3 regions of the Inquilinus sp. Marseille-Q2685 genome follow, and region 1 is predicted to be linked to each of the others. Evidence: predicted binding sites of a transcription regulator. Region 1 holds the regulator's gene; each other region holds the start of a gene.
What was found. The regulator HrcA, encoded in region 1, represses chaperone genes, less so after heat shock. The targets are predictions, from matches to a motif close to GTTAGCACTCNCCNNNGGNGAGTGCTAAC.

Region 1 (6,666 bases):
TGCGGCCGTCGTGCAGGTGCTGTCCTCTGCTGTGGAGAGCGTGATCTACAACGCCAACCGGAACGGGACGCCGAGGATGCCGGAGCTGAAGAGAGAACTCGTGGCATTGGTGACCGGCTATCTCGGCGCCACCATCCGCTCTCCGGGTGAAGTGCTGGCGTTCGCCGCGCATGCCTGATCGCGCGATCGCTCTGCGTCTCGCGTGAAGCCCGCCCTGGGTTTATTCTCCTGGCGGGGAGGATCGCGCATGGCTTCGGATCTGTTCGATCGCCAGATGGCGATGTACACCAGCTTCCACCGCGACGGCCGCAACCGGCTGACCCATTTCTTCGGCATCCCGGCGATCATCCAGGCGGTGCTGATCGCGCTGGCCGCCATCCCGCTCGGCACCATCGGCGGCTGGCCGGTGACGCTGGCCGATCTGGTCGCCCTGCTGGTCTGGCTCCTGTGGATCGCGCTCGATCTCGGGCTCGGCCTGGCCATGGCGGTGGTGGTGATCCCGGGGCTGATCGTCGCCCGTGCCGTGGCCGGCGGCGGCTCGCCTTCGACCACCTGGATCGTCGCCGGCACCCTGTTCGTCGGCGGCTGGGTGCTGCAGCTGGTCGGCCATGCCTATGAGGGCAAACGGCCGGCCTTCCTGTCGAACCTGTTCCAGCTGCTGATCGGCCCGATGTTCCTGATGGCCGAGACCGCCTTCGCCCTTGGCTTGCGCTCCGGCCTGAAGCACCGGGTCGAGGCCGCGGCGGCCGCCTATCAGTCGAGATAGGTCCAGGTATCGGCGCCGTCGAAGCGGCGCACCGGCACGCCCTCGATCTCGGCCGGGTCGATCAGCCGGGCGTTGATCGCCACCCGTGCCGGATCTCCGGCCGGCAACCCCTCCCAATGGGTGACGCAGCCGCAGGTCGGGCAATGGTGGATCGCCAGGCTGCGGTCGCCCTGGATGTAGGCCACCGTGGTGCCGGCGCCGGCAACGATGGTCAGCTGGTCGCGCGGATAATAGGCCCACAGCGTGCCGAGGCGGCGGCAGATCGAACAGTTGCAGGAGGTCAGCCGCTGCGGCCGCTCCGCGACCTGCAGCCGGACGGCGCCGCAATGGCAGGAGGCTTCGATCATAGGGACCTCGCGGGGTCGGCTCGGATGCCGGGATGATCCGCCCGTACCGCCCGGACCGCAACTCAGGGCCCGACCACACCCGGCAGCTCGGCGCCGATGGCACAGGAATCGAGGCCCTGGATCGCCTGCCACAGATTGCCGGCGGCGATGCTCAGCACCTCCTCCGGCACCGGCTGGCCGGCGCGGATCGCGGTGAAGCGCAGAGTCGCTTCGTCTGCGTCCAGCGTCTCCTGCAGGGCCGGCGTCTCCTCCAGCGTGAAGCGCCAGGTCGGCAGGCCGGGCGATGCGACCGAGACGGCGACGGTCTGGGAGCCCAGCCGCAGCTCCGCCGTGCCGTCGGGCTGGAAGCGCCCGCCGGCCTTCGCCAGGCCGGGGGCGGAGACCAGGATCTCGATCCGGTTGAGGTCATCGCGCCGGATCCATTCGGTCTGGCCGGGCTGTCCGCCCAGGCGCAGGAAGCAGGCATTGCCCGGCAGCCGGTACAGGACCGGGCCGCCGGCCTCGGGCGCGTAGTCGATCAGCTTCTCGGCCCGGGGTGCCCGCTCGAGAGCGACGAAGGTGGTCAGCAGATGGGCCTCGATCCGTGGTAGGCCGGGCGTCATGAAGGTGGGCAGCACCAGCGCGGCTGGGATCAGGGAAACCAAGAACACGAGGCTGATCATCGGCCGCTCCCTTGGCACAGCCGGCAGGATTTCATGGCAGCTCTCCCGGCTCAAGCGCCGGGGATGACAATCCGGCCGGGTTCAGTCCTCTCCCAGCGCCGCCTTCTGGATCGCCGCCAGCTCGGCCGTGCCCTGCTCGGCCAGCGCCAGCAGCGCCTCGAACTCGGCCCGGCTGAAGGGGGTCTGCTCCGCCGTCGCCTGCACCTCGACCAGCCCGCCCTTGCCGGTGATGACGAAGTTGGCGTCGGCCTGGGCGGTCGAATCCTCGGCATAGTCGAGGTCCAGCACCGCCTGGCCCTGGTAGAGGCCGCAGGAGATGGCGGCGACGCTGTCGGTCAGCGGCAGCGCCTTGATCTTGCGGATCTGCACCAGATGGCGCAGCGCCAGGGCCAGCGCGACATAGCCGCCGGTGATCGCGGCGGTGCGGGTGCCGCCATCGGCCTGCAGCACGTCGCAATCGACCTTGATCTGGATCTCGCCCAGCGACTTCAGGTCGGTCACGGCCCGCAGCGACCGGCCGATCAGGCGCTGGATCTCCTGGGTCCGCCCGGTCTGCTTGCCGCGCGCGGCCTCGCGGTCGGTGCGCTGGTCGGTGGCGCGCGGCAGCATGCCGTACTCCGCCGTCACCCAGCCCTTGCCGCCGCCCTTCAGCCAGGAGGGCACCCGGTCCTCGACCGAGGCCGTGCACAGCACATGGGTGTCGCCGAACTTCGCCAGGCACGAGCCCTCGGCATATTTGTTGACGTCGGTCTCGAGGCGGATGGCGCGCAGGGCGTCGAAGGCGCGTCCGGACGGTCGCATGGGGTCGCTTTCTGTTCTCGGCGAAGGTCGCGCACGCTATCCTCGCGGGTCCGACCCGTAAAGCCCGGGAACGTTGATTCGGGTGCAACGGCCCCTACATAGCGTGGCGACGGCCATGAGCATGCTGAACGAACTTTCAAGCCGATCCGGCGGCCAGGCATTCCGGGACCTCGACGAGCGCTCGCGGGAGATCTTCCGCCTGATCGTCGACGCGTATGTCCAGTCCGGCGAGCCGGTGGGCAGCCGCACGCTGTCGCGCCGGCTCGGCATGTCGCTGTCGCCGGCGACGATCCGCAACGTCATGGCGGATCTCGAGGATGCCGGCCTGCTCTACGCCCCGCATACCTCGGCCGGGCGGCTGCCGACCGATGCGGGCCTGCGCCTGTTCGTGCACGGGCTGATGCAGCTCGGCGATGTCGGCGAGAGCGAGCGGGCCTCGATCGAGGCGATGTGCGCCCAGGCCGGGCGCGGCGTGTCCGAGATGCTGGAGGAGGCGACCTCCGCCCTCTCCGGCCTGTCCGCCTGCGCTGGCCTCGTTCTGGCGCCGAAGACCGACCGGCCGCTGAAGCATATCGAGTTCGTCAACCTGTCGCCCGGCCGCGCCCTGGTGGTGCTGGTCACCGAGGACGGCATGGTCGAGAACCGGGTGCTGGAGGTGCCGCTGGGCCTGCCGGCCTCGACCTTCGTCCACGTCACCAACTATCTCAACGCCCGCATCGTCGGCCGCACCATCGCCGAGGCCCGCGCCGAGGTGCTGGGCGAGATCGAGGCGCAGAAGAGCCAGCTCGACAGCCTGGCCGCCAAGGTGGTCGAGGCCGGCCTCGCCACCTGGAGCGGCGGCGGGGGCGGCACGCTGATCGTCAAGGGCCAGTCGCGCCTGCTCAACGACGTCACGGCGCTGGAGGATCTGGAGCGCATCCGCAGCCTGTTCCAGGCGCTGGAGACCAAGGAGGCGATGCTGCGGATGCTCGACGCGGCCAATGCCGCCGAGGGCGTGCAGATCTTCATCGGCGCCGAGAACGGGCTGTTCAGCCACACTGGCTGCTCGATGATCATCGCCCCCTACAAGGGGGGCGACCAGCGCGTGGTCGGCGCCGTCGGCGTGATCGGGCCGACCCGGCTGAACTATGCGCGCATCATCCCGATGGTGGATTACACCGCGAAGATGATAGGCCGTCTCCTCAGAACCAACGAGACCACGAACCAGGTAGCATGATGCACAGCAAGACGATGTCCGCCGAGCCCCGCCCCGACGCGACGGAGCCGGAGACCGGGGCCGCCGGGCCCGAGGTCGAGGGTGTCGCCGAGACCGAAACCGCGGCCGAAGCCGCGCAGGCCTCCGATCCCGGGGGCGATGCGGCGCTGGCCGGGGCGGCGGAGCGCATCGCCGCTCTCGAGGCCGAGAACGCCAAGCTGAAGGACCAGGCGCTGCGCGCCCTGGCGGAGACCGAGAACATCCGCCGCCGGTCGGAGCGCGAGCGCGAGGACACGGCGAAATACGCCATCTCCGGCTTCGCCAAGTCGCTGCTCGACGCCGCCGACAACCTGCGCCGCGCCATCGACGCGGTGCCGGCCGAGGCGGTCGACGCGGATCCGGCGCTGAAGACCCTGGTCGACGGCGTCGCCGCCACCGAGCGCCAACTGCTGGCCGCCTTCGAGCGCCACGGCGTGACCCGGATCGAGCCGGTCGGCGAGACCTTCGACCCGAACTTCCACCAGGCCATGTTCGAGCTGCCGGGCACCGGCAAGCCGTCCGGCACCATCGTCCAGGTGGTCCAGCCCGGCTATGTGCTGCAGGGCCGGCTGCTGCGCCCGGCCATGGTCGGCGTGGCCAAGGGCGAGTGATGCGGCGGCTCGGCCTTCTCGCGGCGCTGCTGGCGGTGGCGGTCGCCGCCGCCGCCTGCGAGCGGTCGGACAAGCCGGCCAAGGGCGTCTATATGGGCGCCGGTGGCGGCGTGTCCGTCCCCTCCTGACGCATGGCGGCACCGGCCCCGATGCCGCAGCCGACGACATGAAACCGTCATCGACCACGGGTAGCGTCGCCGCTTTCCGCGTGATCGCGGTATTCTGGGGCTCGCTGTTCGAGGCGCATGGGCATGGCCGGACCGATCTATCGCCACCTGTTCGGCATCGGGGTGATCGCCGCTCTGGTGATCGCGCTGCTGCTGCTGTCGGCAGGATCTGACGGGATCGGCATCTGGCTAGCGGCGGCCGGGGTGGTGGCGGTGGTCGGCGTCGCCGGCCTGTTTGCCTGGCGCCTGCTGCGCGACCTCGACCTGCTGCGCCGCCATATCGAGGCCTCGGCCTCCGAGGCGCCGGATCGGCCGCCGCGGCCCTCGACCGAGATCGGCCAGATCCTGTTCCTGCAGTTGCAGCGGCTGCAGCGTCATGCCCGCGGCCGCGAGCGCAGCCTGGCGGTCGAGTTGCAGACCGCGTCGGAGATCCTGGAGGCGCAGGACGACCCGATCCTGGTGCTGGCCGGCGACCGCAGCGTGCTGCGCGCCAACGGCGCCGCCGAGCGGCTGTTCGGCGACCGGCTCCTGGGCCGCGACATGGCCGAGGCGATCCGCCATCCGGAGATCGTCGCCGCCGTCGACGCCGTCCTCGCCGGCGGCCCGATGCTGACCGTCCCGCTGAACCTGCCGGTGCCGATCGAGCGCGAGTTCGAAGTCCGGATCCAGCGCTTCGAACGGCGCGGCGACGCTGGCGAGCGGGAGTCCGACGACCGGCCCGAGCCGGCGCTGCTGGTCACCTTCTACGATCTCACCGCCTCCAAGCGGGTCGAGCAGATGCGGGCCGACTTCGTCGCCAATGCCAGCCACGAGCTGCGCACGCCGCTGTCCAGCCTGATGGGCTTCATCGAGACGCTGCGCGGCCCGGCGCGAGACGACGCGGCGGCGCGCGAGCGCTTCCTCGGCATCATGCAGCAGCAGGCCGAGCGCATGTCCCGACTGGTCAACGACCTGCTGTCGCTGTCGCGGATCGAGCTGGACGAGCATGTGCCGCCGACCGGGCGGGTCGCGGTCGGGCCGCTGCTGCAGTCGGTCGCCGACGCGCTCGAGCTCAAGGCCCAGCGCAAGGCCCAGCGGCTCGAGCTCGACCTGGCGCCCGACCTGCCGCAGGTGGTCGGGGATTCGGACCAGCTGTACCAGGTGTTCCAGAACCTGGTGTCGAACGCGATCAACTACGGCCGCCAGGGCGGCGTGGTCGGCCTGTCCGCGCGGGCCTCGGCCGAGGGGCGGCGGACCGGCCTCGTCGTCAGCGTCAGCGACCAGGGCGAAGGCATCGCCCGCGAGCACCTGCCGCGGCTGACCGAGCGGTTCTACCGGGTCGACCCGGCGCGCAGCCGCGCCGTCGGCGGCACCGGCCTCGGCCTCGCCATCGTCAAGCACATCGTCAGCCGCCATCGCGGCCGGCTGGAGATCGACAGCGAGGTCGGCCGCGGCAGCGTCTTCACCGTGCATCTGCCGGCCGCGCCGGGCAGCAAGCCGGCCGGCCGGGCCCTTCATAAAACTGTAACCGAATTGTCTTAAAAGCGTCGGCGGCGACGACTATAGCCTGCGCTCGGACGGGGGCGCTGGCCGCCTGACCGGACGATGCCGTGGGGCTCGTCCCACCACCACAGGAGATTCCCGTGAAGCTTTTTTCACGATCCATCCTTCGCGGCGCGGTGCTCGGCGCGGCGGTCGCGCTCGTGGCGGGCGCGTCCCAGGCGGCCGATATTTCCGGCGCCGGCGCCACCTTTCCGTACCCGATCTACGCCAAGTGGGCCGACGCCTATAAGAAGGAAAGCGGCATCGGCCTGAACTACCAGTCGATCGGCTCGGGCGGCGGCATCAAGCAGATCAAGGAAAAGACCGTCACCTTCGGCGCCTCGGACATGCCGCTGAAGCCGGAGGATCTCGACGCCGCCGGTCTCGTGCAGTTCCCGATGATCATGGGCGGCGTGGTGCCGGTCGTGAACATCCCGGGCGTTGCGCCGGGCCAGCTGACCCTCAGCGGCGACCTGGTCGCGCAGATCTATCTCGGCGACATCACCACCTGGAACGACGAGAAGATCAAGGCGCTGAACCCGGGCGTCAACCTGCCG
Region 2 (6,666 bases), 170 kb from region 1:
GCGTCGAGGTCCCCGGGGCGCCGACCACCACCTTGCTGCGCAGCACCGGGGCGCCGTCCTGGAAGGCGATCAGCTCATAGGACGGAATGTTCACCAGGATGAACTTGCCGCGCGTCGGGATCGCGACGTTGACGCCGGCATCGCGCATCGCCTGGACGAAGGGGGACGGGGGCGGCGGCGCAGGCTGCTCCGGCGCCGGCAGGCTGGCGGTCTGCTGCGTCCCGGCCGGCACGCAGGCGGCAAGCACCAGGATCGAGGCGACCGCCAGGGCGGCGCGGGCGATCGGCCCGCGATGACAGGGCGCACTCTTCGAACAGGCGGACATCACGAATTTCCCCTTCCGTCGCGGACGGCCGGGCAGTCGAACCCGGGGCCGTTGCATTCATTTAGTTGCCGGTACTCGGCCCGGCAATCGAAAGACTGCAGTGGCCCCACGAGTTCTTGCATCGCCGGTCGATATGGCAAAAAGGGGCGCTCCGAAGAGCGCCCCTCCACAATTCGACTTTTGGATGATCCGATCCCCGTGGTTCGCCCTTGGGCGAACCACAAACCATCAAGTTGTGGATCAAACCGGGCGCCGGAGGCGCCCGGTTTGATCCACGGGATCAGAAGTCCATGTCGCCCATGCCACCCATGCCGCCCATGCCGCCGGCCGGGGCCGCAGCGGCAGCCTTCTTCTCGACATGCTCGGCGACCATCGCCTCGGTGGTGATCAGCAGGCTGGCCACCGACGACGCGTTCTGCAGAGCCGCACGAACGACCTTGGTCGGATCGATGACGCCGGCCTTGATCAGGTCGCCGTACTCACCGGTCTGGGCATTGTAGCCCCAGTTCTTGTCGTTCTTGTCCTGCAGCTTGCCGACAACGATCGAGGCGTCGCCGCCCGCGTTGGTGACGATCTGACGGACCGGGGCCTGCAGGGCGCGGCGGATGATGTCGATGCCGACACGCTCGTCGTCGTTGTCCGGCTTGACCTTGTCCAGCGCCTTCGAGGCGTACAGCAGGGCGGTGCCGCCGCCCGGGACCACGCCTTCCTCGACCGCGGCGCGGGTCGCGTGCATCGCGTCGTCAACGCGATCCTTGCGCTCCTTCACCTCGACCTCGGTGGCGCCGCCGACGCGGATCACCGCGACGCCGCCCGCCAGCTTGGCCAGACGCTCCTGCAGCTTCTCGCGGTCGTAGTCCGAGGAGGTCTCCTCGATCTGCGCCCGGATCTGGTTGCAGCGGCCCTCGATCTCCTTCTTGGCGCCGGCGCCGTCGACGATCGTGGTCTCTTCCTTGGCGATCACGACCTTCTTGGCGCGGCCCAGCATGTCGAGCGTGACGCTCTCGAGCTTGATGCCGAGATCCTCGGAGATCACCTGGCCGCCGGTCAGGATGGCCATGTCCTCGAGCATCGCCTTGCGGCGATCGCCGAAGCCCGGGGCCTTGACCGCCGCGACCTTCAGGCCGCCGCGCAGCTTGTTGACCACGAGGGTGGCCAGGGCTTCGCCCTCGACGTCCTCGGCGATGATCAGCAGCGGCTTGCCCGACTGCACCACCGCCTCGAGCACCGGCAGCATGGCCTGCAGGTTCGACAGCTTCTTCTCATGCAGGAGGATGTACGGGCTCTCGAGCTCCGCGATCATCTTCTCGGCATTGGTGATGAAGTACGGCGACAGGTAGCCGCGGTCGAACTGCATGCCCTCGACGACTTCGAGCTCGGTGTCGAGGCTCTTCGCCTCCTCGACCGTGATCACGCCCTCGTTGCCGACCTTCTCCATGGCCTTCGCGATCATCTCGCCGATGTCGCGCTCGCCATTGGCGGAGATGGTGCCGACCTGGGCGACCTCGGCGTTGGTCTTGATGACCTTCGACCGGGTCTTGAGGTCACCGACGACGGCCTCGACCGCCTTGTCGATGCCGCGCTTCAGGTCCATCGGGTTCAGGCCGGCGGCGACGGCCTTGACGCCCTCGCGCACGATCGACTGGGCCAGAACGGTCGCGGTGGTGGTGCCGTCACCGGCCAGGTCGTTGGTCTTCGACGCGACCTCGCGCACCATCTGCGCGCCCATGTTCTCGAACTTGTCGGAGAGCTCGATCTCCTTGGCCACGGTCACGCCGTCCTTGGTGATCCGCGGCGCGCCGAACGACTTGTCGATCACGACGTTGCGGCCCTTCGGGCCCAGGGTGACCTTGACCGCATCGGCCAGGATGTCGACGCCGCGCAGCATGCGGGAGCGGGCGTCGAGCGAGAACTTCACGTCCTTCGCAGCCATCTCTCTATTCCTTATCTATCGGGATTCCGGTGAAGGCGACGGGGCGGATCAGGCCGCCTTGGCCGACTTCTTCACGGTGATGATGCCGAGGATGTCGCTCTCCTTCATGATCAGGAGATCCTGACCGTCGAGCTTGACCTCGGTGCCGGACCACTTGCCGAACAGGATGCGGTCGCCGGCCTTGACATCCAGCGGCTGCAGCTTGCCGGCCTCGTCGCGGACGCCCGCGCCGACCGAGATCACCTCGCCCTCCTGGGGCTTCTCCTTGGCGGTGTCCGGGATGATGATCCCACCGGCAGTCTTTTCGTTCTGCTCGATGCGGCGCACCAGCACACGGTCGTGCAGGGGACGGAATTGCATCGTTCGCTCTCCCACTCTCTCGTTTCGAGATCTGCGTTCAGGGCCTGCCCCGGCCGGTCGTTAGCACTCTCGGCCGGTGAGTGCTACGCATTTAAGGGGAGCGCGAAAACCGGTCAAGGCCCGTGCGAAGATTCTCTTCCCTAGCGGAACAGCGCGGGCAGCCAGAGCGACAGGGACGGGATGTAGGTCACCGCCAGCAGCACCGCGATCGAGGCGCCGAAGAACGGCCAGATCGTGCGCATCGCCTGGCGGATCGAGATCTTGCCGACGGCGCAGCCGACGAACAGCACCGACCCGACCGGCGGCGTGTTCAGCCCGATGCCGGCGTTGAGGATCAGGATCACGCCGAAATGCACCGGGTCGATGCCGAAGGCCTTGACCACCGGCAGCAGCACCGGGGTGCAGATGATGATCATCGGCGCCATGTCCATGAAGGTGCCGAGCAGCAGCAGCGCGACGTTGATCAAGAGCAGCACCACCAGCGGGTCGCTGGAGATGGCGTTGATCGCCTGCACCGTCGCGGTCTGCACCTGCAGCAGCGCCATCAGCCAGCCGAAGGCGCCGGCGGCGCCGATCACCAGCAGCACCATCGCGGTGGTGCGGACGGCGCCCTGCACCGCCTCGACGAAGCCGCGCCAGTCCAGCTCGCGATAGACCAGCAGCGCCACCAGCAGGGCGTAGATCACCGCGATGCAGGAGCTTTCGGTCGCAGTGAAGATGCCGGAGCGGACGCCGCCGAAGATGATGCCGATCAGCAGCAGCCCCGGCAGCGCCACCACCAGGTAGCGGCCGACGGCGCGCAGCCCGGGGAACGGATCCGACGGATAGCCGCGGCGGCGGGCGACGACATAGGCGGTCACCATCAGAGCGGCGGCGAGCAGCAGCCCCGGCACGATGCCGGCGGTGAACAGGTCGGCGATCGAGACGTTGCCGCCCGCCGCGATCGAATAGAGGATCATGTTGTGCGACGGCGGGATCATCAAGGCGATGATCGCCGAGTTCACGGTGACGTTGACGGCGTAGTCGCGGTCGTAGCCGCGGGCCGCCATCTGCGGGATCATCAGCCCGCCGATCGCCGAGGCGTCGGCCACGGCCGAGCCGGAGATGCCGCCGAACAGGGTCGAGGCGACGACATTGACCTGGCCCAGGCCGCCGCGCAGGTGGCCGACCAGGCTGGCGGCGAAGCGGATCAGCCGCTCGGCGATGCCGCCACGGATCATCAGGTCGCCGGCGAAGATGAAGAACGGGATCGCCATCATGGCGAAGGCGTTCATGCCGGAATTGATCTGCTGGAACACCACCACCGGCGGCAGGCCCATATAGACCACCGTCGCCAGCGAGGCGATGCCGAGGCAGAAGGCGATCGGCGTGCCCATCAGCAGCAGCAGCGTGAAGCTGCCGAACAGGATCCACAGCTCCATCACGCCAGCTCCCGCACGCCGTCGACCGCCGCCTCGTGCTCGAGGCCCGCGGCGAGCTCCACCAGCCGTTCCGCTGCGAACAGCGCGATCAGCACGCCGCCGATGATCAGCGGGATGAAATCGAAGCCGCCCGGCAGGTCGAGCACCGGGATGGTCGCGGTCCAGGTCCCGATCGCGAGCTGGACCGAATACCAGGCCATGGCGATGCCGAAGCCGAGGATCAGCAGCAGGTTCACCGCCTCCAGCACCCGGCCGAGCGCCGCCGGCAGCGCCTGCTGCAGCAGGTCGAGGCCGAGATGGAAGCTCTCGCGCACGCCGACCGCGGCGCCGAGCAGGATGAACCAGCCCATCAGCTGCAGGGTCAGCGGCTCGGCCCAGCTCGGCGTGTCGTTCAGCACGTAGCGGGCGAAGACCTGCCATCCGACCGTGGCGGTCATCCCCACCATGCCGATTCCGGCCAGCCACAGGGCGCCGGTGGACAGGACGCCGAGGATCCGGCGCAGCACATTCAGGACCGATGCCATCCCGGCCGAACTCCCATGACTCGGAACAGGGCCGCCCCGCGCGGCAGCGCGGGGCCGGAGGTGCGAAGCTGCTTACTGGACCGCGCGGATGCGCTCGACCAGCGACTTCATCGCGTCGCTGGTGATGAACTTGTCGTAGACCGGGCCCATCGCGGCGCTGAACGAGGCCTTGTCGACGGTGATGACCTCGGCGCCGCCGGCCCGCACCTTCTCCTCCGACTGCTTCTCGCGCGCGGTCCACAGCTCGCGCATCTTGGCCACCGACTCCCTGGCCGCCTGGCGCAGCAGCGCCTGGTCGTCGGGCGTGAGCCGGTCCCAGGAGATCTTGGAGATCACCAGCACCTCGGGCGTCAGCGAATGCTCGGTCAGGGTGTAGTGCTTCGCCACCTCGAAATGGCGCGAGGATTCGTAGGACGGCCAGTTGTTCTCAGCCCCGTCGACCACGCCGGTCTCCAGCGACGAATAGACCTCGCCGAAGGGCATCGGCGTCGGGTTGGCGCCGAAGGCCTGCATCATCGCGATCCACAGGTCCGACTGCTGGACCCGGATCTTCAGCCCTTTCATGTCGTCGATCGACCGGATCGCCGTCTTGGTGGTGTAGAAGGAGCGCGCGCCGGAATCGTAGAACGCCAGCCCGACCAGCCCGTGCGGCTCGAACGCCTTCAGGATCTCGTCGCCGATCGGGCCGTCCATCACCTTGTGCATGTGGTCGACCGACCGGAACAGGAAGGGCAGGCCCAGCACCTGCGTCTCCGGCACCAGGTTGTTGAACGGCGCCGTGTTCACCCGGTTCATGTCGATCACGCCGAACCGGGTCTGCTCGATCGTGTCCTTCTCGGCGCCGAGTTGGGCGTTGTTGAAGACCTGGATCTTGATCCGGCCGCCGGTGCGCTGCTCCATCAGCTCGCCGAGATACTTGACCGCCTCGACCGTCGGATAGCCGTCGGGATGGATGTCGGCCGAGCGCAGCGTCTGCGCCGAGGCCGGAAGCGCCGCCAGCGACAGCGCCGCGCCCAGGACCAATGCCGCGATGGATTTCACGAACGCCTCCCCCTTGCTTCCGCCTGGTATGATCAGGCTCGCGTCTAGTATGGTAAGAATGAGCCTAGTATGGTAGTTGACTTGATGCAATATCCCTCGCGAGCTTGATCCGCATGGCGCCGCTCGATCTCCTCGACCAGACCACCAGCATCGCCCGGCTGATCGAGCTGGAGATCCGCAAGGCCATCGTCACCCTGGCCATGAAGCCCGGCGCGCCGTTGTCGGAGCAGGAGATCGCCGTCCGCTACGGCGTGTCGCGGCAGCCGGTGCGCGAGGCCTTCATCGCCCTCGCCCGCTCCGGCCTGGTCGAGGTGCTGCCGCGGCGCGGCACCTTCGTGGTCAAGATCTCGATCGAACGGATGCTGGAAGCCCGGTTCATCCGCGAATCGCTGGAGAGCGCGGTGGTGCGGCGCGCCTGCGAGCGCTTCGACGCCCGGATCCGCACCCGCATCGACTTCCATCTCGAAGCCCAGGAGGCGGCGGCCGCGGCCGGAGAGCATTACGAGTTCCAGCGCGCCGACGAAGCCTTCCACGCGGCGATCGCCGAGGGCGCCGGCTGCCCGTCTGCCTGGACCGTGATCGAGGACCTGAAGGCGCATATGGACCGCGTCTGCCATCTGACGCTGCCCTCGGCCTCGTCCCTGCCGGCGCTGATCGCGCAGCACCGCACCATCCTGGCGGCGATCGACCGGCGCGACCCGGACGGCGCCGAGGCGGCGCTGCGGGCGCATCTGTCGGAGATCCTGCGGGCTTTGCCGACGGTGCAGCGCGAGCACCGCGACCTGTTCGCCTGAGCCGGCGCCGATCTGGCAGCACTCCTGCCAGAGCGCTGCTAACATATTGATTTCCTTAGATATACTCTTGCCCGCATCGGAAATCCACATCACATTTGCTTCATAGACCGGGCGCGCAAGCCCGGCCGTGCGGAAGGAAAGGGACGGTGACGGAATGACCGATCTGGAACGTCAGCTGCAGGGTTACCGCCTGACCACGGCGGAGATTCTCTACCACCTGCCCGATCATCCTGGGCTGCTGCAGAGCTTCGTGTGGCAGAAGCTCGAT
Region 3 (6,666 bases), on a different contig from region 1:
GCCCTTGGCGTACATGTCGCCGTACTCGCCGGCCTGGGCGTCGAAGCCGAAGGCGTGCTCGTCCGACTCCAGCACCTTGCCGACGATCAGCGACCCGTCCTCGCCGGCATTGAGCGCGATCTGACGCGCCGGCGCCTGCAGGGCGCGGCGGACGATATCGATGCCGGTGCGCTGGTCGTCGTTGTCCCAGGTCAGGCCGTCCAGCGCCTTGGCCGCGCGCAGCAGGGCGACGCCGCCGCCGGGCAGGATGCCCTCCTCCACCGCAGCCTTGGTCGCGTGCATCGCGTCGTCGACGCGATCCTTGCGCTCCTTCACCTCGACCTCGGTGGCGCCGCCGACGCGGATCACCGCGACGCCGCCCGCCAGCTTGGCCAGGCGCTCCTGCAGCTTCTCGCGGTCGTAGTCCGAGGTGGTCTCCTCGATCTGCGCCCGGATCTGGTTGCAGCGGCCCTGGATCTGGTCCTTGGACCCGGCGCCGTCGATGACGGTGGTGTTCTCCTTCTCGATCACCACCCGCTTGGCGCGGCCCAGCATGTCGAGCGTGACGTTCTCGAGCTTGATGCCGAGGTCCTCGGAGATCGCGGTGCCGCCGGTCAGGATCGCGATATCCTCGAGCATCGCCTTCCGCCGGTCGCCGAAGCCCGGGGCCTTGACCGCCGCGACCTTCAGGCCGCCGCGCAGCTTGTTGACCACGAGCGTCGCCAGCGCCTCGCCCTCGACGTCCTCGGCGATGATCAGCAGCGGCTTGCCCGACTGCACCACCGCCTCGAGCAGCGGCACCAGCGCCTGCAGCGAGGACAGCTTCTTCTCGTGGATCAGGACATAGGCGTCCTCGAGCTCGACCCGCATCTTCTCCGGGTTGGTCACGAAGTAGGGCGAGACGTAGCCGCGGTCGAACTGCATGCCCTCGACGACTTCGAGCTCGGTGTCGAGGCTCTTCGCCTCCTCGACCGTGATCACGCCCTCGTTGCCGACCTTCTGCATCGCCTCGGCCAGGAACCGGCCGATCTCGGCGTCGCCATTGGCGGAGATGGTGCCGACCTGGGCGATCTCGTCGTTGCGCGTGATCTTGCGCGCGTTGGTCCGCAGCTCGGCGACGACGGCCTCGACGGCCTTGTCGATGCCGCGCTTCAGGTCCATCGGGTTCAGGCCGGCGGCGACGGCCTTGGCGCCCTCCTTCACGATCGCCGAGGCCAGGATGGTCGCGGTGGTGGTGCCGTCACCGGCCAGGTCGTTGGTCTTCGACGCGACCTCGCGCACCATCTGCGCGCCCATGTTCTCGAACTTGTCGGAGAGCTCGATCTCCTTGGCCACGGTCACGCCGTCCTTGGTGATCCGCGGCGCGCCGAACGACTTGTCGATCACGACGTTGCGGCCCTTGGGCCCGAGCGTGACCTTGACCGCGTCGGCCAGGATCTCGACGCCGCGCAGCATCCGCTCCCGCGCGTCGGTGGCGAACTTCACATCCTTGGCAGCCATGCTCATTCCTCCTCAACGAAACACGACCACGCGGGCGCCTCAGGCGGCCTGGCGCAGGGCGGCGCCGTCCAGCACGCCCATGATGTCGCTTTCCTTCATGATCAGGATCTCCTCCCCGTCGATCTTGACCTCGGTGCCCGACCACTTGCCGAACAGCACGCGGTCGCCGACCTTCACATCGAGCGGCACGAGCTCGCCGCGTTCATCCCGCGCGCCGGGGCCGACGGCGATCACCTCGCCCTCCTGCGGCTTCTCCTTGGCGGTGTCGGGGATGATGATGCCGCCCCTGGTCTTCTCCTCGCTGGTGAGGCGCCGGACGGCCACGCGATCGTGCAGCGGACGGAATGTCATTGCGGACTCCTGTCTTGCCAATAGCGTCATGTGGGCAGGGCGGCGCCGCTGAAATGCAGGGGGCGCCGGCCCGACGGATGCCGACATAGGAAGGCCGAAAATCGGCTTCAAGAACCTTCCTCAAAAATTTTGGCACTCTCGGCATGAGAGTGCCAACCCGCTGGAATCGCGGATGAAAACCGGCCGGCTCGGCATCGCCGCCGGAACCGCGTAGGATCGGCGGACCGGGGCAAAAATATTCCGCGGCGCTGTCGGATTCTGGTGCCGCGCACCGTCCTCGGATCGGCGCCGGCATCCGCCGCGCCGATCCGGGCCCCTATCCAGGAGAGGAACGCCGCCATGCAATCCGTTTCCCAGGCGATCAAGCCCTACCTGTTCTTCGACGGGCGCTGCGACGAGGCGCTCGAATTCTACACCCGCACCCTCGGCGCCAAGGTCGAGCAGCTGTTCCGCTTCAAGGACGCGCCGCCGCAGCCGGAGGCGCCGCCCCAGGAGGGATGCGGCCCGATGACCGCCGACATGGCCGAGAAGGTGATGCATGCCTGCGTCACCATCCGCGGCACGATGCTGTTCGCGTCCGACGGCATGTGCCAGGGCAAGCCGGAGTTCAAGGGCATCTCCCTGGCCCTGGAGACCGAGAGCGACGCCGAGGCGGAGAAGGTCTTCGCCGCCCTGGCCGAAGGCGGCCAGATCCAGATGCCGATGGCCCCGACCTTCTTCTCCTCGCGCTTCGGCATGGTCGCGGACCGCTTCGGCGTGTCCTGGATGATCACGGTCGCACAGGCGCGGCCGGCCTGATCCGCGGGACGGGGAGGACGGCCTGCCGTTCTCCCGTCTCCCGTCATCGGTCGTTGACGCTTCCTCCTCTTCGGTCTAGTCCGGACGGCGAGCGGGCCGGCACAGCCCGCCGACGCCCGGTTCCGGTTGCCCGTCTGCGCCTCCGGACCATGTCATTCCGGAACAGAACCGTTTGGAGTCCCCATGAGCCAGGAAGCGAACAGCGATCCCGGCCTGCTTCTCTTTACCTCGCTTTGCATCGGCCTGCGCGACTGGGCGCAGACCGGCGCCGGCCCGGGCCCGCGGCAGCGGCTCAACTGGAAGCACGCCACCGACCTGCTGCGGCAGGGCCTCGACGCCGAGGCGGAGGCCGAGATGCGCCGGGCCGACCCGCTGACCGCCGCCGAAGAAGACGAGGCCCGCCGCTTCGACCTCCGCGCCTTCGACAAGGCGCTGGTGGCCGCCAACGACGTGCGCGGCTGGATCGACTAGCCGTTTTCCGCCCGACCGCTACACTGCCTCCAACAGCGAGGCGGATCGGGAGGCGCCAATGGTCAGCGAACCGAGCTATGTCAGCGGCATCGCCGACGCGCCGCTGCTGGGCGAGACCATCGGCCGGGCGCTGGACCGCGCCGCCGCGCGCTGGCCCGACCGGCCGGCGCTGATCGACCGGGCCCAGGGCATCCGCTGGAGCTGGCGGGACCTCGCCGACCGCGCCGAAGCCTTCGCCGCCGGCCTGCTCGCCCTCGGCCTCTCGCCCGGCGACCGCATCGGCATCTGGTCGCTGAACCGGGCGGAATGGGCGCTGACCCAGTTCGCCGCCGCCAAGGCCGGGCTGATCCTGGTCACGGTCAACCCGGCCTACCGCCTGGCCGAGCTGGAATACGCGCTCAACTTGGTCGGCTGCGCCGCGCTGGTCACCGCCACCGCGTTCAAGACCAGCGACTATCTCGGCATGCTCAACACCCTGGCGCCGGAGCTGGCAACGGCCGACCCCGGCCGGCTGCGGGCGGCGAAGCTGCCGGCGCTGCGCAGCGTCATCCAGATCGGCGGCCCAAGTGGCGTAGCAGCCCCCGGCACCATCCCCTTCGACAGCGTCGCTAGCCTCGGCGGCGCGGCGGAGCGGGACCGGCTGTCGCAGCTGGCCGGCACGCTGCAATTCGACGCCCCGGCCAACATCCAGTTCACCAGCGGCACTACCGGCTCGCCCAAGGGCGTCACCCTCAGCCACCACAACATCCTGAACAACGGCTGTTTCGTCGGCCGCGGCCTGGCGCTCAGCGAACAGGACCGGATCTGCATCCCCGTGCCCCTCTACCACTGCTTCGGCATGGTCATGGGCAACCTGGCCGCCGTCACCCACGGCGCCGCCATGGTCTATCCGGGCGAGGGCTTCGACCCGCTGGCGACGCTGGCCACGGCGGCGGAGGAGCGCTGCACCGCGCTCTACGGCGTGCCGACCATGTTCATCGCCATGCTCGACCATCCGCGCTTCGCCGAGTTCGACCTCTCCCGCCTGCGCACCGGCATCATGGCCGGGTCGCCCTGCCCGATCGAGGTGATGAAGCGGGTGGTCGGCCAGATGAACATCCGCGAGATCACCATCTGCTACGGCATGACCGAGACCAGCCCGGTCAGCTTCCAGAGCGCGGTCGACGACCCGCTGGAGCGGCGGGTCTCCACCGTCGGCCGGATCCACCCGCATCTCGAGGTCAAGATCGTCGACCCCGAGGGCCGGATCGTGCCGCGCGGCCAGCGCGGCGAGCTGTGCACCCGCGGCTATTCGGTGATGCGGGGCTACTGGAACCAGCCGGACAAGACGGCGGAGGTGGTGGACGCCGCCGGCTGGATGCATTCCGGCGACCTGGCGGTGCTCGACGACGAGGGCTTCTGCAACATCGTCGGCCGGATCAAGGACCTGGTGATCCGCGGCGGCGAGAACGTCTATCCGCGCGAGGTCGAGGAGTTCCTGTACCGCCACCCGAAGATCCAGGACGTGCAGGTGTTCGGCGTGCCCGACCCGAAATACGGCGAGGAGCTGTGCGCCTGGATCCGGGTCCGCGAGGGCGAGACGCTGACGGCGGACGAGGTGCGCGGCTTCTGCGACGGCCAGATCGCGCACCAGAAGATCCCGCGCTACATCCGCTTCGTCGACGCCTTCCCGATGACCGTGACCGGCAAGATCCAGAAGTTCCGGATGCGCCAGGCGATGGAGCAGGAGCTGGGGCTGAAGGCGGCGGAGACGGCGTGAGAGCGTCCGCAGGCATTCCTCTTGTAGCCTCCCCCTCCCCTTGCGGGAGGGGGTAGGGGGAGGGGTCTGCGCGCGTCCGCGCGCGAATGAGAGAGGCCGCAACTACCCGCCTTTCAAGAGACCGCCGCCGGTTCTCTTTGATCGACACCCCCTCCCCCTACCCCTCCCGCGGGGGGAGGGCTATCGCATGTATGTAAAGAGCTCGAAGAAGAACTCTTTGTTCCAGCGAGCGCGCCGCATTTTGCTGGCCATCGGCTTGTCGAGCGGATGGGCACGCAAGATGTTCTGCGCAAGCCGGCGGATGACGGCGAGATTTTGCGGCGCGTTGTCCTTGCGGGTTCGGGCATCGTCTTCGTGGAACACCACGTCGAGCGTCCAATGCAGATGGTTCTCGATGCTCCAATGGGTGCGAATGACTGTCGCCAGCCGGGCCGGCGACAGCAGCCGGGACAAAACGATGTATCGGACCGAGGCGACGCGCTTCCCGTCCGTGCCGGTCCGCTCGGCCTCGATCCGGCCGATCCCCTTCAGCCCGGGAAAGGCCGGGCAGCCGGGCCACCGGCAACACCGAAGCCCGGCGCCACTCGCTGCGGCCATGCGCCTGCTCCCGGGTCTCGAAGCAGGCAAGATCCCCGGCCGCCGCAAAGCCGGCTTCGGCCGCCGCGAACAGCGGCCCGTGGTTGGCCTTCAGCCCGATGGCGTACTGCGCCTGGGCCGCCAGCACCGCCTCGGCCGTCGCCGGATGGCAGTGCAGCGCGTCTGCCGTCACCGTGCAGCCCTTCAGCGTCAGACCCTTCAACAGCTCCAGCGCCCCCTTCACCTCCGACCCGCCCGGCGCCCGGGTGCCGGCGATCGCCAGCCGCGTCTCCGCATCCCACACCCCCACCATCAGCGGCGGCAGATACGCCTGTCCCTTCTCGTATCCGCGCCGCAAGGCCTTGCCGTCGATCGCCACCACCCCGCGCGGCGGCGGCAGGCCCAGCTCCTGCCGCAGCGCTGCCATGAAAGCCGTGAACGCCCGCTCCAGCTCGGCCGGGTCGAGCAGCCGGAACACCCGGCTGAACGTGTCGTGGCTCGGCATCCCATGCGGCAGCGACAGGATCTCCTTCAGATCCTCCTCCCGCGCCTCCCCAAACTCCGCGATCTCCACGCAACTCTTCGCTCCGCACAGCGTTGCCGCCAATGCCACGAACAGCAATTCCGCCAAAATATGCCGCGCGTTCACGTCCCGCGGATCGCGCACTTCTCCAAGCACCGACAGCAACATTGGATCCCAGCCACCTCTTCCAGAGATCGCTCACACAGAATCCTTTCTCTCCCCCTTCGCAACCCTCCCGATTACTCATCTGCGATTCCCCTCCCCGCGGGGGGAGGGGGAGAGTGATAAGGACGGGCCGGATCTGGGTGGCGCCGGCCTATCCTCTGAGTCCTTACCCCACCCGCGGCACACGACCCTCGATCGGATAGGCCGGGTCGTTGTAGCCCGGGCTCGACGGGTGTCCGGTGACCACCAGCCGGTCCACCAGCGCCTCGTCCTCCGCCGTGAAGGCGTAGTCCAGCGCGCCGAGATAGTCGGCCCATTGCTCCTCGGTCCGCGGCCCGGCGATCGGCGCCGTGACGATGCGGTTGTTCAGCAGCCAGGCCACAGCGAACTGGCCCGGGGTGATGCCGCGGCCGCGCGCATGCTCCGCCAGCTCCGCCGCGATCGCCAGGCTCTCCGGCCGCCACTCCGTCTCCAGCATGCGCTTGTCCTGGCGGCCGGCGCGGCTGCCCTCCTCCGGCGCCGCGCCCGGCTTGTACTTGCCGGT

Region 2: groES (co-chaperone GroES) is a predicted target of HrcA. The motif match lies at 2,678-2,706, and genes of this name have one in related genera.
Region 3: groES (co-chaperone GroES) is a predicted target of HrcA. The motif match lies at 1,959-1,987, and genes of this name have one in related genera.

Annotation. Positions count from the first base shown of each region.
Region 1 is NZ_CAKAKL010000002.1:352,125-358,790, forward strand. It holds gene LG391_RS10650 (TetR/AcrR family transcriptional regulator) at 1-178, shown strand, start outside; gene LG391_RS10655 (DUF962 domain-containing protein) at 248-766, shown strand; gene LG391_RS10660 (GFA family protein) at 754-1,113, opposite strand; gene LG391_RS10665 (hypothetical protein) at 1,176-1,775, opposite strand; gene rph (ribonuclease PH) at 1,857-2,576, opposite strand; gene hrcA (heat-inducible transcriptional repressor HrcA) at 2,692-3,792, shown strand; gene grpE (nucleotide exchange factor GrpE) at 3,789-4,421, shown strand; gene LG391_RS34700 (hypothetical protein) at 4,421-4,549, shown strand; gene LG391_RS10685 (ATP-binding protein) at 4,673-6,109, shown strand; gene pstS (phosphate ABC transporter substrate-binding protein PstS) at 6,211-6,666, shown strand, end outside.
Region 2 is NZ_CAKAKL010000002.1:522,263-528,928, reverse strand. It holds gene LG391_RS11530 (L,D-transpeptidase family protein) at 1-325, opposite strand, end outside; gene groL (chaperonin GroEL) at 606-2,258, opposite strand; gene groES (co-chaperone GroES) at 2,307-2,618, opposite strand; gene LG391_RS11515 (TRAP transporter large permease) at 2,759-4,039, opposite strand; gene LG391_RS11510 (TRAP transporter small permease) at 4,039-4,563, opposite strand; gene LG391_RS11505 (TRAP transporter substrate-binding protein) at 4,636-5,604, opposite strand; gene LG391_RS11500 (GntR family transcriptional regulator) at 5,718-6,398, shown strand; gene LG391_RS11495 (usg protein) at 6,553-6,666, shown strand, end outside.
Region 3 is NZ_CAKAKL010000008.1:277,271-283,936, forward strand. It holds gene groL (chaperonin GroEL) at 1-1,479, opposite strand, end outside; gene groES (co-chaperone GroES) at 1,519-1,830, opposite strand; gene LG391_RS28835 (VOC family protein) at 2,170-2,628, shown strand; gene LG391_RS28840 (hypothetical protein) at 2,812-3,099, shown strand; gene LG391_RS28845 (AMP-binding protein) at 3,158-4,858, shown strand; partial or broken gene LG391_RS28850 (ISAs1 family transposase) at 5,039-6,125, opposite strand; gene LG391_RS28855 (aldo/keto reductase) at 6,289-6,666, opposite strand, start outside.